Regions from separate parts of the Mesorhizobium sp. WSM1343 genome, predicted to be linked through region 3. Evidence: riboswitches for the same ligand, from Rfam matches in the RefSeq annotation. Region 3 holds a riboswitch; each other region holds the start of a gene.

Region 1 (2,195 bases), 3.1 Mb from region 3:
AGCGGGGCGAGGAAATGTATCTGGGTCTCGCCAAATGGGGCCGCGAACACGCCGCCTACATCGAAGAGATCTACCGCGAGGTCGCCGAGCGCGGCCCGATCGCCGCTTCCGCGCTGGAGGGCCAGAAAGGTTCGGGCGGCTGGTGGGGCTGGAGCCATGCCAAACACGCCTTCGAATGGCTGTTCTGGGCCGGCCGCATCACCACGGCGCACCGCCGCGGTTTCGAGCGCTTCTATGACCTGCCCGAGCGCGTGCTGCCGCAGGCGATCCTCGATCTGCCGGTGCCGACGCCTGAGGACGCGCACCGCGAATTGCTGCGCATTTCCGCCCGCGCCCACGGCGTGGCGACTTCAAGCGATTTGCGCGACTATTTCCGCCTGTCGCCGGCCGATATGAAAGGCCGGTTGGAGGAACTGGTTGAAACGGGCGAGTTGCTGCCGGTGCGTGTCGAAGGCTGGGACAAGCCGGCCTATCTTCACCGGGACGCCCGTCTGCCGCGCAAAGTCGAGGCCCGCGCCTTGCTGGCACCCTTCGATCCGGTCGTCTTCGAGCGCTCGCGCACCGAGCGGCTGTTCGATTTCCACTACCGCATCGAGATCTACACACCGGCCGACAAGCGGCAGTATGGCTATTATGTCCTGCCGTTCCTGCTCGGCGACCGGATCGTGGCGCGCATCGACCTCAAGGCAGATCGCCCGGCCAGCATACTGCGCGTCCATGCAGCCTATGCGGAGCCCGGTGCGCCGCCTGAAACTGCTGCGGAGCTGTTCGAGGAATTGAAGCAGATGCAAGGTTGGCTCGGGCTCGAACGCATCGAAGTGACGCCTGCCGGGGATTTGGGGCCGGCGCTGGCCGACATAGCCGTGTCGTAAGCTCGCGTTGACACCGCCGCCCGCAAAAGCCTAAATCCGGTTCCAGATGGTCCCTTGCCCGCAACGGCAAGGGCTAAGAGGGAATGCGGTGCGGGGCAAAATCCCAAATCCGCGGCTGTCCCCGCAACTGTAAGCGAAGAGCCAAGGCCGAAAGCCACTGGGAGTTCCCGGGAAGGCGGCTACCCAAGGCGATGACGCGCGAGCCAGGAGACCTGCCGTCTGCGACTGTAGAATCCGATCGCCCGGCGGGTTTCCGGGCAAGGAGCCCGATCTTTGGACCACGACAGCAGTTTTTCGGCTGGCACAGCGGATATTTCGTCCGGCCATGATGATGCCTTGGCCGGCGTCACCATCATCGTCTGCGGCTCCTGCCGCAATGAGACCGGCTCCGACGCTCATCCCCGCGCCGGCGAGTTGCTGACGGACGACACGCGCCGCGCCGCCGCTGGCGACGATATCCGCATCCGCAGCGTCGAATGCCTTGGCAATTGCAAGCGGCGCCTCAGCGCCGCGATCCTGCGCGACGGCTGCTGGAGCTATGTCTTCGGCGACCTGACCGCGACAAGCGGCGCCGACCTCGTGACAGGCGCAAAGCTCTTCGCCACCTCGAAAGATGGCCTGATCCCGTGGCGTGGCCGCCCCGATAGCCTCAAGCGCGGCCTCGTGGCCCGCATTCCACCCATCGACATGCTGAAGGACTGACCATGACTGCCCCAGATTCGTCTGCAAACCTCTCCCGCGTTCCCTGCACCGTCGTCACCGGCTTCCTCGGCGCCGGCAAGACGACGCTGGTCCGCCATCTCCTGGAAAACGCCGGCGGCAAGCGCATCGCCATCATCGTCAACGAATTCGGCGACATCGGCATCGATGGCGAGATCCTCAAGGGATGCAGCATCGACACCTGCCCCGAGGAAAACATCGTCGAACTGGCCAATGGCTGCATCTGCTGCACCGTTGCCGACGACTTCGTCCCGGCGCTCGACCAAATCCTGTCGCTGACGCCGAAGGTCGACCATATCCTGATCGAAACCTCGGGCCTGGCACTGCCCAAGCCGCTGGTCCAGGCCTTTCAGTGGCCGAGCGTGAAAAGCCGGGTGACCGTCGATGGCGTCATCGCCGTGGTCGACGGACCGGCATTGGCCGAAGGCCGCGTCGCCAACGACATGGAGGCCCTCCAGGCGCAGCGCGCCGGGGACGAGACGCTCGACCACGACGATCCGGTGGAAGAAGTGTTCGAGGACCAGATCGCCTGCGCCGACCTGATCATCCTGTCGAAGAGCGACCTGATGGACGCCGCCGGCACCGCCCGCGCCAATGCCATCA
Region 2 (2,195 bases), 2.0 Mb from region 3:
CATCCGGTGATGCCGGTCAGGCCGACGATTGACGGCTGCAATTTCAGCGCGAAAGCCATCTCGGCCATGTTCAGATCATGGATGACAGCGCGCTTCGGCGGCGCGTCGAAGGTCAGCGGCTTGCCGCAGCTGTCGACGGTTACCGGGAAGGCGAAGGCGGTCGAGGTCAGCAGCGAGACGGCAAGCGAAAAAGCGAGGCGTTTCACGGGTATGCTCCTTGTGGGTGGGATCGGGTCGACTATGGAACGGCTTCAATCACGACGGCGGCGCGGCACGGTTCGGAACCTCGAACACCGTCAACTCTCGATCCTCGGTCGGATGGCGCAGGCGCAGCACATCGATGCCGAAAATCTCGCGGATCAGCTGTTGGGCCAGCGCTTCGCGCGGTGCGGCGAGCGCTTGCAGGCGGGCATGATTCATCACCGCAACCCTGGTGGCGAAGGGTGCTACCAGCGCCAGATCGTGCAGCACCGCGATCACCGTCATCTCGAAGCCTGCCACGAGGTCGAGCAGTTCGCCGCGGGCGCGCGGGTCCAGATGGTTGGTCGGTTCGTCGAGGAACAGGATTTTGGGCTGCTGGGCGATGGCGCGCGCCAGTTGGGCGCGCTGGCGCTCGCCGCCCGACAGCGAGCCGACGGTGCGGCCAAGCAGCGGCAGCAGGCCGGTCCGGCGCAGCGCATTGACGACAATGTCGCGTTCCTCGCTCCTGCGCCTCAGTCCGGCGTGCGGGACCCGGCCAAGCTCGACATAATCGATCACCGCCAGCCGCGGATCGGGCTGGTCGGTCTGGCCGACAACGGCGATATGCAACGCCCGCTCGGCGGCCGAAATCCTGTCCAGCCCGCGTCCGCCAAGCTTCACCTCGCCGGAACTTGGCCGCAGCATGCCCGACAGCATGCGCAGCAGCGTCGTCTTGCCGGCGCCGTTGGGACCGATGATGGCAAGGCGATCGCCAGCGGCCACCGAGAAGCTGACCGCCTGGACCAGATTCCGCCCATTCGCCATGGCACAGAGGTCATGGGCTTCGAGAAGCGCTGCGCTCATCGGCTGCAGCCCGCCGGATTGCGGGGACGGCAAAGCGTGCGCATGGTGATGCGATGATCGATGGAGCCGTCCAACTTTCCGTCACTTTCCAAAACTGGCGACGGAAGGAAGCTGGCGAACCGGCCGACAAGGCCGGGATTCGCGTTTCCTCCCGGCACACCCCGTCCGGTCAACTCAGTGATGGCAGGTCTCCTGGCTCGCGGGTCGTTGCGCCATCCTGCCTTCCCAGCCTTGCCGGCCAGTGGCATTCACGGATTTTGCTCGCCGCTTACAGTTGCGGGGGCAGCCACGGCCTCGACCTGAACAGGCCTCACCGTGTTCCCTTTTCACCCCTCGCCTTTCGGCTCGGGGACCATCACCACTTCAGCGTAGATTTCCACCAAACGCTTCGCAATGGATTTCTCGGACGAAGTGGTGGGCCAGCTAAGGGAAACAGGCATTGCACGCTCATTTTATGTAATAACATAACATTCTTAGGAGATGACGCGGCCCGCTGTCAAGCGAAAGCCCATGGGATCGGCGCAGATTGCACGGAATGCGCAATTTCGATCAAACTGGCCGCGCCAGGAAACGCCAAGATGATCCGGCCAATGCGAAAAGGAGCCCCATGAACCCGACCGAGAAAGCGCTGTGGTTCGTCGAGAGCCATCTGCCGGAGGCGATCTCGCTTGACGATGTCGCGCAAAGCAGCGGCGTGTCGCGTTTTCATGTGACGCGCGCCTTCGGCGCCGCAACCGGCCGCTCGGTGATGGGTTACATGCGCTCACGCCGGCTGACCGAGGCGGCGCGCAAGCTGGCCGGCGGAGCGCCCGACATCCTCGTCGTCGCGCTCGACGCCGGCTACAACTCGCATGAGGCGTTCACCCGTGCCTTCCGCGATCAGTTCGGCACCACGCCGGAACTGGTGCGCGCGCAAGGCTCGACCAACAACCTCGACCTCGTGGAGCCGATCCTGATGGACCAGTCCCTCCTCACCAATCTCGAACCACCGCGCTTCGAGACCAGCCGGCCGTTCCTGATCGCCGGCCTCGGCGAACGCTACAGCTGTGAAACCAGCGCCGGGATTCCGATGCAGTGGCAGCGTTTTGCACCCTTTATCGGCAACATCCCCGGCGAGATCTCAGGCGTTTTCTACGGCGTGTGCCTTAATG
Region 3 (2,195 bases):
GCGTGTCTTGGAAATGAAATCGCGTCGTTCGGACAGCCCCGATGTGGGAGGGCAAGGTCGTCTTTTCCAATCACGAAGTTGTTCCGTGTGGACCATGAATCCACACCTTGAAATTGTGCCAATGGAATCTAAGGATGCATTTTTCTTCTTCATATCAGTGCGTTAGCTGTAGCCACCTGATGGATCACCGACTGTTTCAGAGGCCCAGCGTTCACACCGTCCTGCACGCACCGTCAACAGAAACGAACCGTTCGGTTCGATTTTAGGGCGAGCTAATAGTCACTTTTCGAAACCATTAACCTTTTTGACCCCCGCGAAGGGTCGGATTCGGGAAGATCGCAGCCGGCAAATGGCCGCCCGGGAGGTGGGATCTCGGCCCGCGACGATCTGCAGTATCGTTTCGCATGCCGTGTCGCGCCGCATGGATACGATGTCGTTTTCATGCCGACGGCGCGCCCGCGATCGTGGTTAGATCATACCATCTCAGGTGCCGCTTCGTGACGACGAGGCGGAGAATTGGGAAGCCGGTCAGAATCCGGCGCTGCCCCCGCAACGGTGGTGGAGTTCAAGTCGCAACGGGAGACCACTGGGCAACCGCCTGGGAAGGTGTCGCGATGGTCCGCAAGGACAACTCCAGAGCCCGGAAACCAGCCCGAGATTTTTAGACTCGACTGATCGCGGTGGGCGGTCAAGAGGTGGATAGCGCATGTCCGGCACACAGCCGGCCTGCGTTTCAATCCTTCCTCCGTCACCACCAGTTCAGTCCTTAGGAACGAGGACAGGACATGGATATCCGCAACGACATGCTGAGGCTCCTGAAGGGGCGCCGGCAAGGCTTTTCGCTGGAGCAGCCCTTCTACACCGATCCGGACTACTTCAAGCTCGACATGGAGCTGATCTGGTATCGCGACTGGCTGTTCATCGGCCATGATTGCGAACTGCCGAAGCCGGGCAGCTACATCACCGTGCAGGTCGGCGATTATCCGGTCGTCCTTGTCCGCGACCAGCACGGCAAGATCAACGCCTTCCACAATTCCTGCCGCCATCGCGGCAGCCGCGTGTGCAACACGGAGAAGGGTACCGCGGCAAAGCTCGTCTGCCCGTATCATCAGTGGACCTACGAGCTGGACGGCCGCCTGCTGTTTGCCCGCCAGATGGCCGACGGTTTCGACAAGAGTGATTTCGGCCTGAAGCCGGTCGCTTGCGAGAGCGTCGGCGGCTACATCTTCATCTGCCTGGCCAAGGAACCGGCAGATTTCGCGCCGATGCGGGCGATGATCGAACCCTATCTTTTGCCGCACCGGCTGCGTGAAGCAAAGATCGCCTTCGAGAGCACGATCGTCGAGAAGGGCAACTGGAAGCTGGTCTGGGAAAACAACCGCGAGTGCTACCACTGCGCCGCCAATCATCCCGAGTTGTGCAAGACCTTCCCCGAGGCTCCAACCATAACCGGCGTCCATGGCGCCGACAGCGACCCTGAAATGGTCGCACACTGGGCCAAATGCGAGGCATCAGGCTTGCCGAGCAAATTCCGCATCGATCCGGCAGGGCAGTACCGCGCCACCCGCGCGCCGCTGCTGCGCGATGCCGTCAGCTACACCATGACGGGAAAACGGGCGGTCCAGAAGAACTTGTCCGACAGCGTTTCAACCGACCGCATCGGCTCCTTGCTGCTCTATCACTATCCGACGACCTGGAACCATATCCTCGGCGACCACGCCGTTACCTTCCGCGTGCTGCCGATCAGTGCCACGGAAACCGCGGTGACAACGAAATGGCTCGTCCACAAGGATGCGGTCGAAGGCGTCGACTACGACCTCGCTGAGCTCACCCATGTCTGGACCGAGACCAACGACCAGGACCGCCGCATCGTCGAGGAAAACGCCTTCGGCATCCTGTCGCCGGCCTATGAACCAGGCCCCTATTCGGAGCTGCATGAGGGCGGCGTGATCCAGTTCGTCGAGTGGTACGCGTCGTTCATCGGGCCGCGCCTTGCCGAAGGCGGCCGGCCGGCCCTGCGCAGCGTCGCCTAGCCCAGGGGATAGGAGGATGAATGCGATGACGGACCTTGGCCTCTATCGCCATCTCGACCAGATGACGCCCTGGAACGACAGGCTGCAGGTGCTGGAAGTGATCGGCGTCAGCGACGAAGCGCCTGACGTGAAGACCTTCACCTTCCGCTCCGACAACCAGAC
Region 4 (2,195 bases), 1.5 Mb from region 3:
GGTGCCATCCGCGCCATCACCGGCCTGCTCGGCGGCATCGCCGCCTTCCTGCCTATACCGGGCCTGAGCGGCCTGGTCTCCTTCATCAACACGGTGATCCGCCTGTCGCTGACCTATGTCGACGAGATCATCCTCGGCTACAACATCCGCATCAATTCAGCCTCACCCTTCGAGACGGCGCGCCAAGGCGTCGTGCTCTATGCCCAGAACGGCAAGGTCATGGTCAAGAACGCCGTCTGGCTGGCGGTCATCATGTGGGGCGTTTCGTTCGTCATCTTTCTGATGATGCTGGCGCCTGCTGGTGCGATTCTGTTCCTGATGCCTGGCCAGCTCGCCGGCTGGGCTTTCGTGCTCGCCATCGTCTTCGCCTGGGCGTTCAAGGCGGCCTTCATCGAGCCTTTCGCCATCGCTTGCCTGATGCAGGTCTATTTCAAGACCATCGCGGGCCAGGTGCCGGATCCGGCCTGGGACGCCCGGCTGGCCGAGGCGTCGTCGAAGTTCAGGGAGCTCAAGGACAAGGCGCTCGCCTCCTTCGGCGGTTCGCGCTGGGGTACGGCCGGCGCCACACCCTGATCGGCCGGGCAGATGGTGTCTGGTGAGGCAGAAACGGTGTTGAGGCGCGCCACGGTGGACTTGAGCTGTGTCTCGCCTTGCCCGGAAAACGTCTCGCTCATGATCAGTTCCGGCAGCGGCAGCCGCCGTCCCCAACCATGCGTTTCAAGGTCCGGTTTGGAAGCGAACTCGGAAACACGGCCGACGCAGAGATAGGCGATTGGCGTTACGTGATCCGGAATGGCCAACAGCCGCTTCAGCGCCTCAGCCTCGATGATGCTCACCCAGCCGACGCCAACGCCCTCGGCACGCGCGGCCAGCCAGAAATTCTGCACCGCGCAGACGGTGCTGTAGAGATCCATCTCCGGATTGTGCCAGCGTCCCAGCGGCGAACCTTTCGAGCGCTGCCGGTCGCAAGTGATGCAGATGTTGAGCGCGCTTTCGCAGATGCCTTCCAGCTTGAGCTTGCGGTACAGCGCCTGTTTTTCCGCCTCGATCGCCGGCAGTTCCTGCTCGCGCGCGGCCAGGAACAGGTCGCGCACCCTTTCGCGTCGCTCGATGTCACGAATGACAATGAAATTCCATGGCTGCATGAAGCCGACCGATGGCGCATGATGAGCGGCAAGCAGCAGCCGCGCCAGCACGTCGTCATCGATCGCGGTGGGCAGGAAATGGCTGCGCACGTCGCGCCGCGTGAACATGGCGCGATAGACCGCATCGCGCGCATTCTGGTCGAATCCATCGTCAATGGCAGCGGTCATATGTTCCGGCATCGCTTGTCCCCTTGCGATTGCAGATTCAAAACGGTCAGAGCGTACTTTGTGCGTCCAAATGGACGCACGTCGCTCTGATGCCATCCGCCCGACCATGCGGATGACGATGCCTGCCAGGCCGGTCTTCTGGCTTGGGATCAACCCGCGTCCGGTGCCTTCCCGTCATCGACAGTGGCATTTACCGGCGCGGTCCCCCTCACAGCGTTGGGCACGCCACGGAATTCAACCGTGTTCCCGATTCTCCCGCTTGCGGCGGGCACCAGGCAGTACCCAGGGACCTTACGCCGAAGCGCCGGCGAGGCCAATGCCCGCGGCGACGCGAATGGACGCAGGCGCGATTTTCCCCAGTCATCGGCCGCCCGTGCATGGCCTTTGTCGATCCGGGTCACTAGATTAGGACGATGACCACCCGTCTCTACACGCATCCGATCTTCCTCGAGCATCTCACGCCGCCCGGACATCCCGAGCGGCCCGACCGCTTGCGCGCCATCGAGCGCGTGCTCGATGAGGAAGCCTTTGCCGGGCTCGATCGTATCCAGGCGCCGGAAGGCGACGAGGCCACCATCCTCTACGCGCATCCCGCCGATTTCGTCGCCCGCGTGCGCGCCGCCATTCCCGACGAAGGCATTGCCCGCATCGATGCCGACACCACTGCCAGTCCGAAGAGCTGGCAAGCGGCGATCACCGCGATCGGCGCCGCCAACGCCGCCGTCGATGATGTCTTTTCGGGCCGCGCCGACAACGTCTTCGTCGCCGCCCGGCCGCCCGGCCATCATGCCGAAAAGACCACGGCCATGGGCTTCTGCCTGTTCAACACGGCGGCGATCGCGGCGCGTTATGCGCAGAAGAAACACGGTGTCGAGCGCGTTG

What was found. Region 3 has a riboswitch for cobalamin ahead of AC0NIL_RS02025 (aromatic ring-hydroxylating oxygenase subunit alpha). Riboswitches for the same ligand answer to the same signal wherever they lie in the genome.
Region 1: another riboswitch for cobalamin. It lies ahead of AC0NIL_RS16925 (DUF1636 family protein); the one in region 3 lies ahead of AC0NIL_RS02025 (aromatic ring-hydroxylating oxygenase subunit alpha).
Region 2: another riboswitch for cobalamin. It lies ahead of AC0NIL_RS23300 (ABC transporter ATP-binding protein); the one in region 3 lies ahead of AC0NIL_RS02025 (aromatic ring-hydroxylating oxygenase subunit alpha).
Region 4: another riboswitch for cobalamin. It lies ahead of bluB (5,6-dimethylbenzimidazole synthase); the one in region 3 lies ahead of AC0NIL_RS02025 (aromatic ring-hydroxylating oxygenase subunit alpha).

Annotation. Positions count from the first base shown of each region.
Region 1 is NZ_CM148370.1:3,496,489-3,498,683, reverse strand. Features, by position in the region: gene AC0NIL_RS16930 (winged helix-turn-helix domain-containing protein) at 1-872, shown strand, start outside; cobalamin riboswitch at 903-1,106, shown strand; gene AC0NIL_RS16925 (DUF1636 family protein) at 1,146-1,574, shown strand; gene cobW (cobalamin biosynthesis protein CobW) at 1,577-2,195, shown strand, end outside.
Region 2 is NZ_CM148370.1:4,758,151-4,760,345, forward strand. Features, by position in the region: gene AC0NIL_RS23295 (ABC transporter substrate-binding protein) at 1-206, opposite strand, end outside; gene AC0NIL_RS23300 (ABC transporter ATP-binding protein) at 256-1,044, opposite strand; cobalamin riboswitch at 1,210-1,416, opposite strand; gene AC0NIL_RS23305 (AraC family transcriptional regulator) at 1,652-2,195, shown strand, end outside.
Region 3 is NZ_CM148370.1:444,949-447,143, forward strand. Features, by position in the region: cobalamin riboswitch at 469-670, shown strand; gene AC0NIL_RS02025 (aromatic ring-hydroxylating oxygenase subunit alpha) at 786-2,033, shown strand; gene AC0NIL_RS02030 (FAD-binding oxidoreductase) at 2,059-2,195, shown strand, end outside.
Region 4 is NZ_CM148370.1:5,218,401-5,220,595, reverse strand. Features, by position in the region: gene AC0NIL_RS25590 (hypothetical protein) at 1-573, shown strand, start outside; partial or broken gene bluB (5,6-dimethylbenzimidazole synthase) at 744-1,253, opposite strand; cobalamin riboswitch at 1,425-1,604, opposite strand; gene AC0NIL_RS25580 (histone deacetylase family protein) at 1,727-2,195, shown strand, end outside.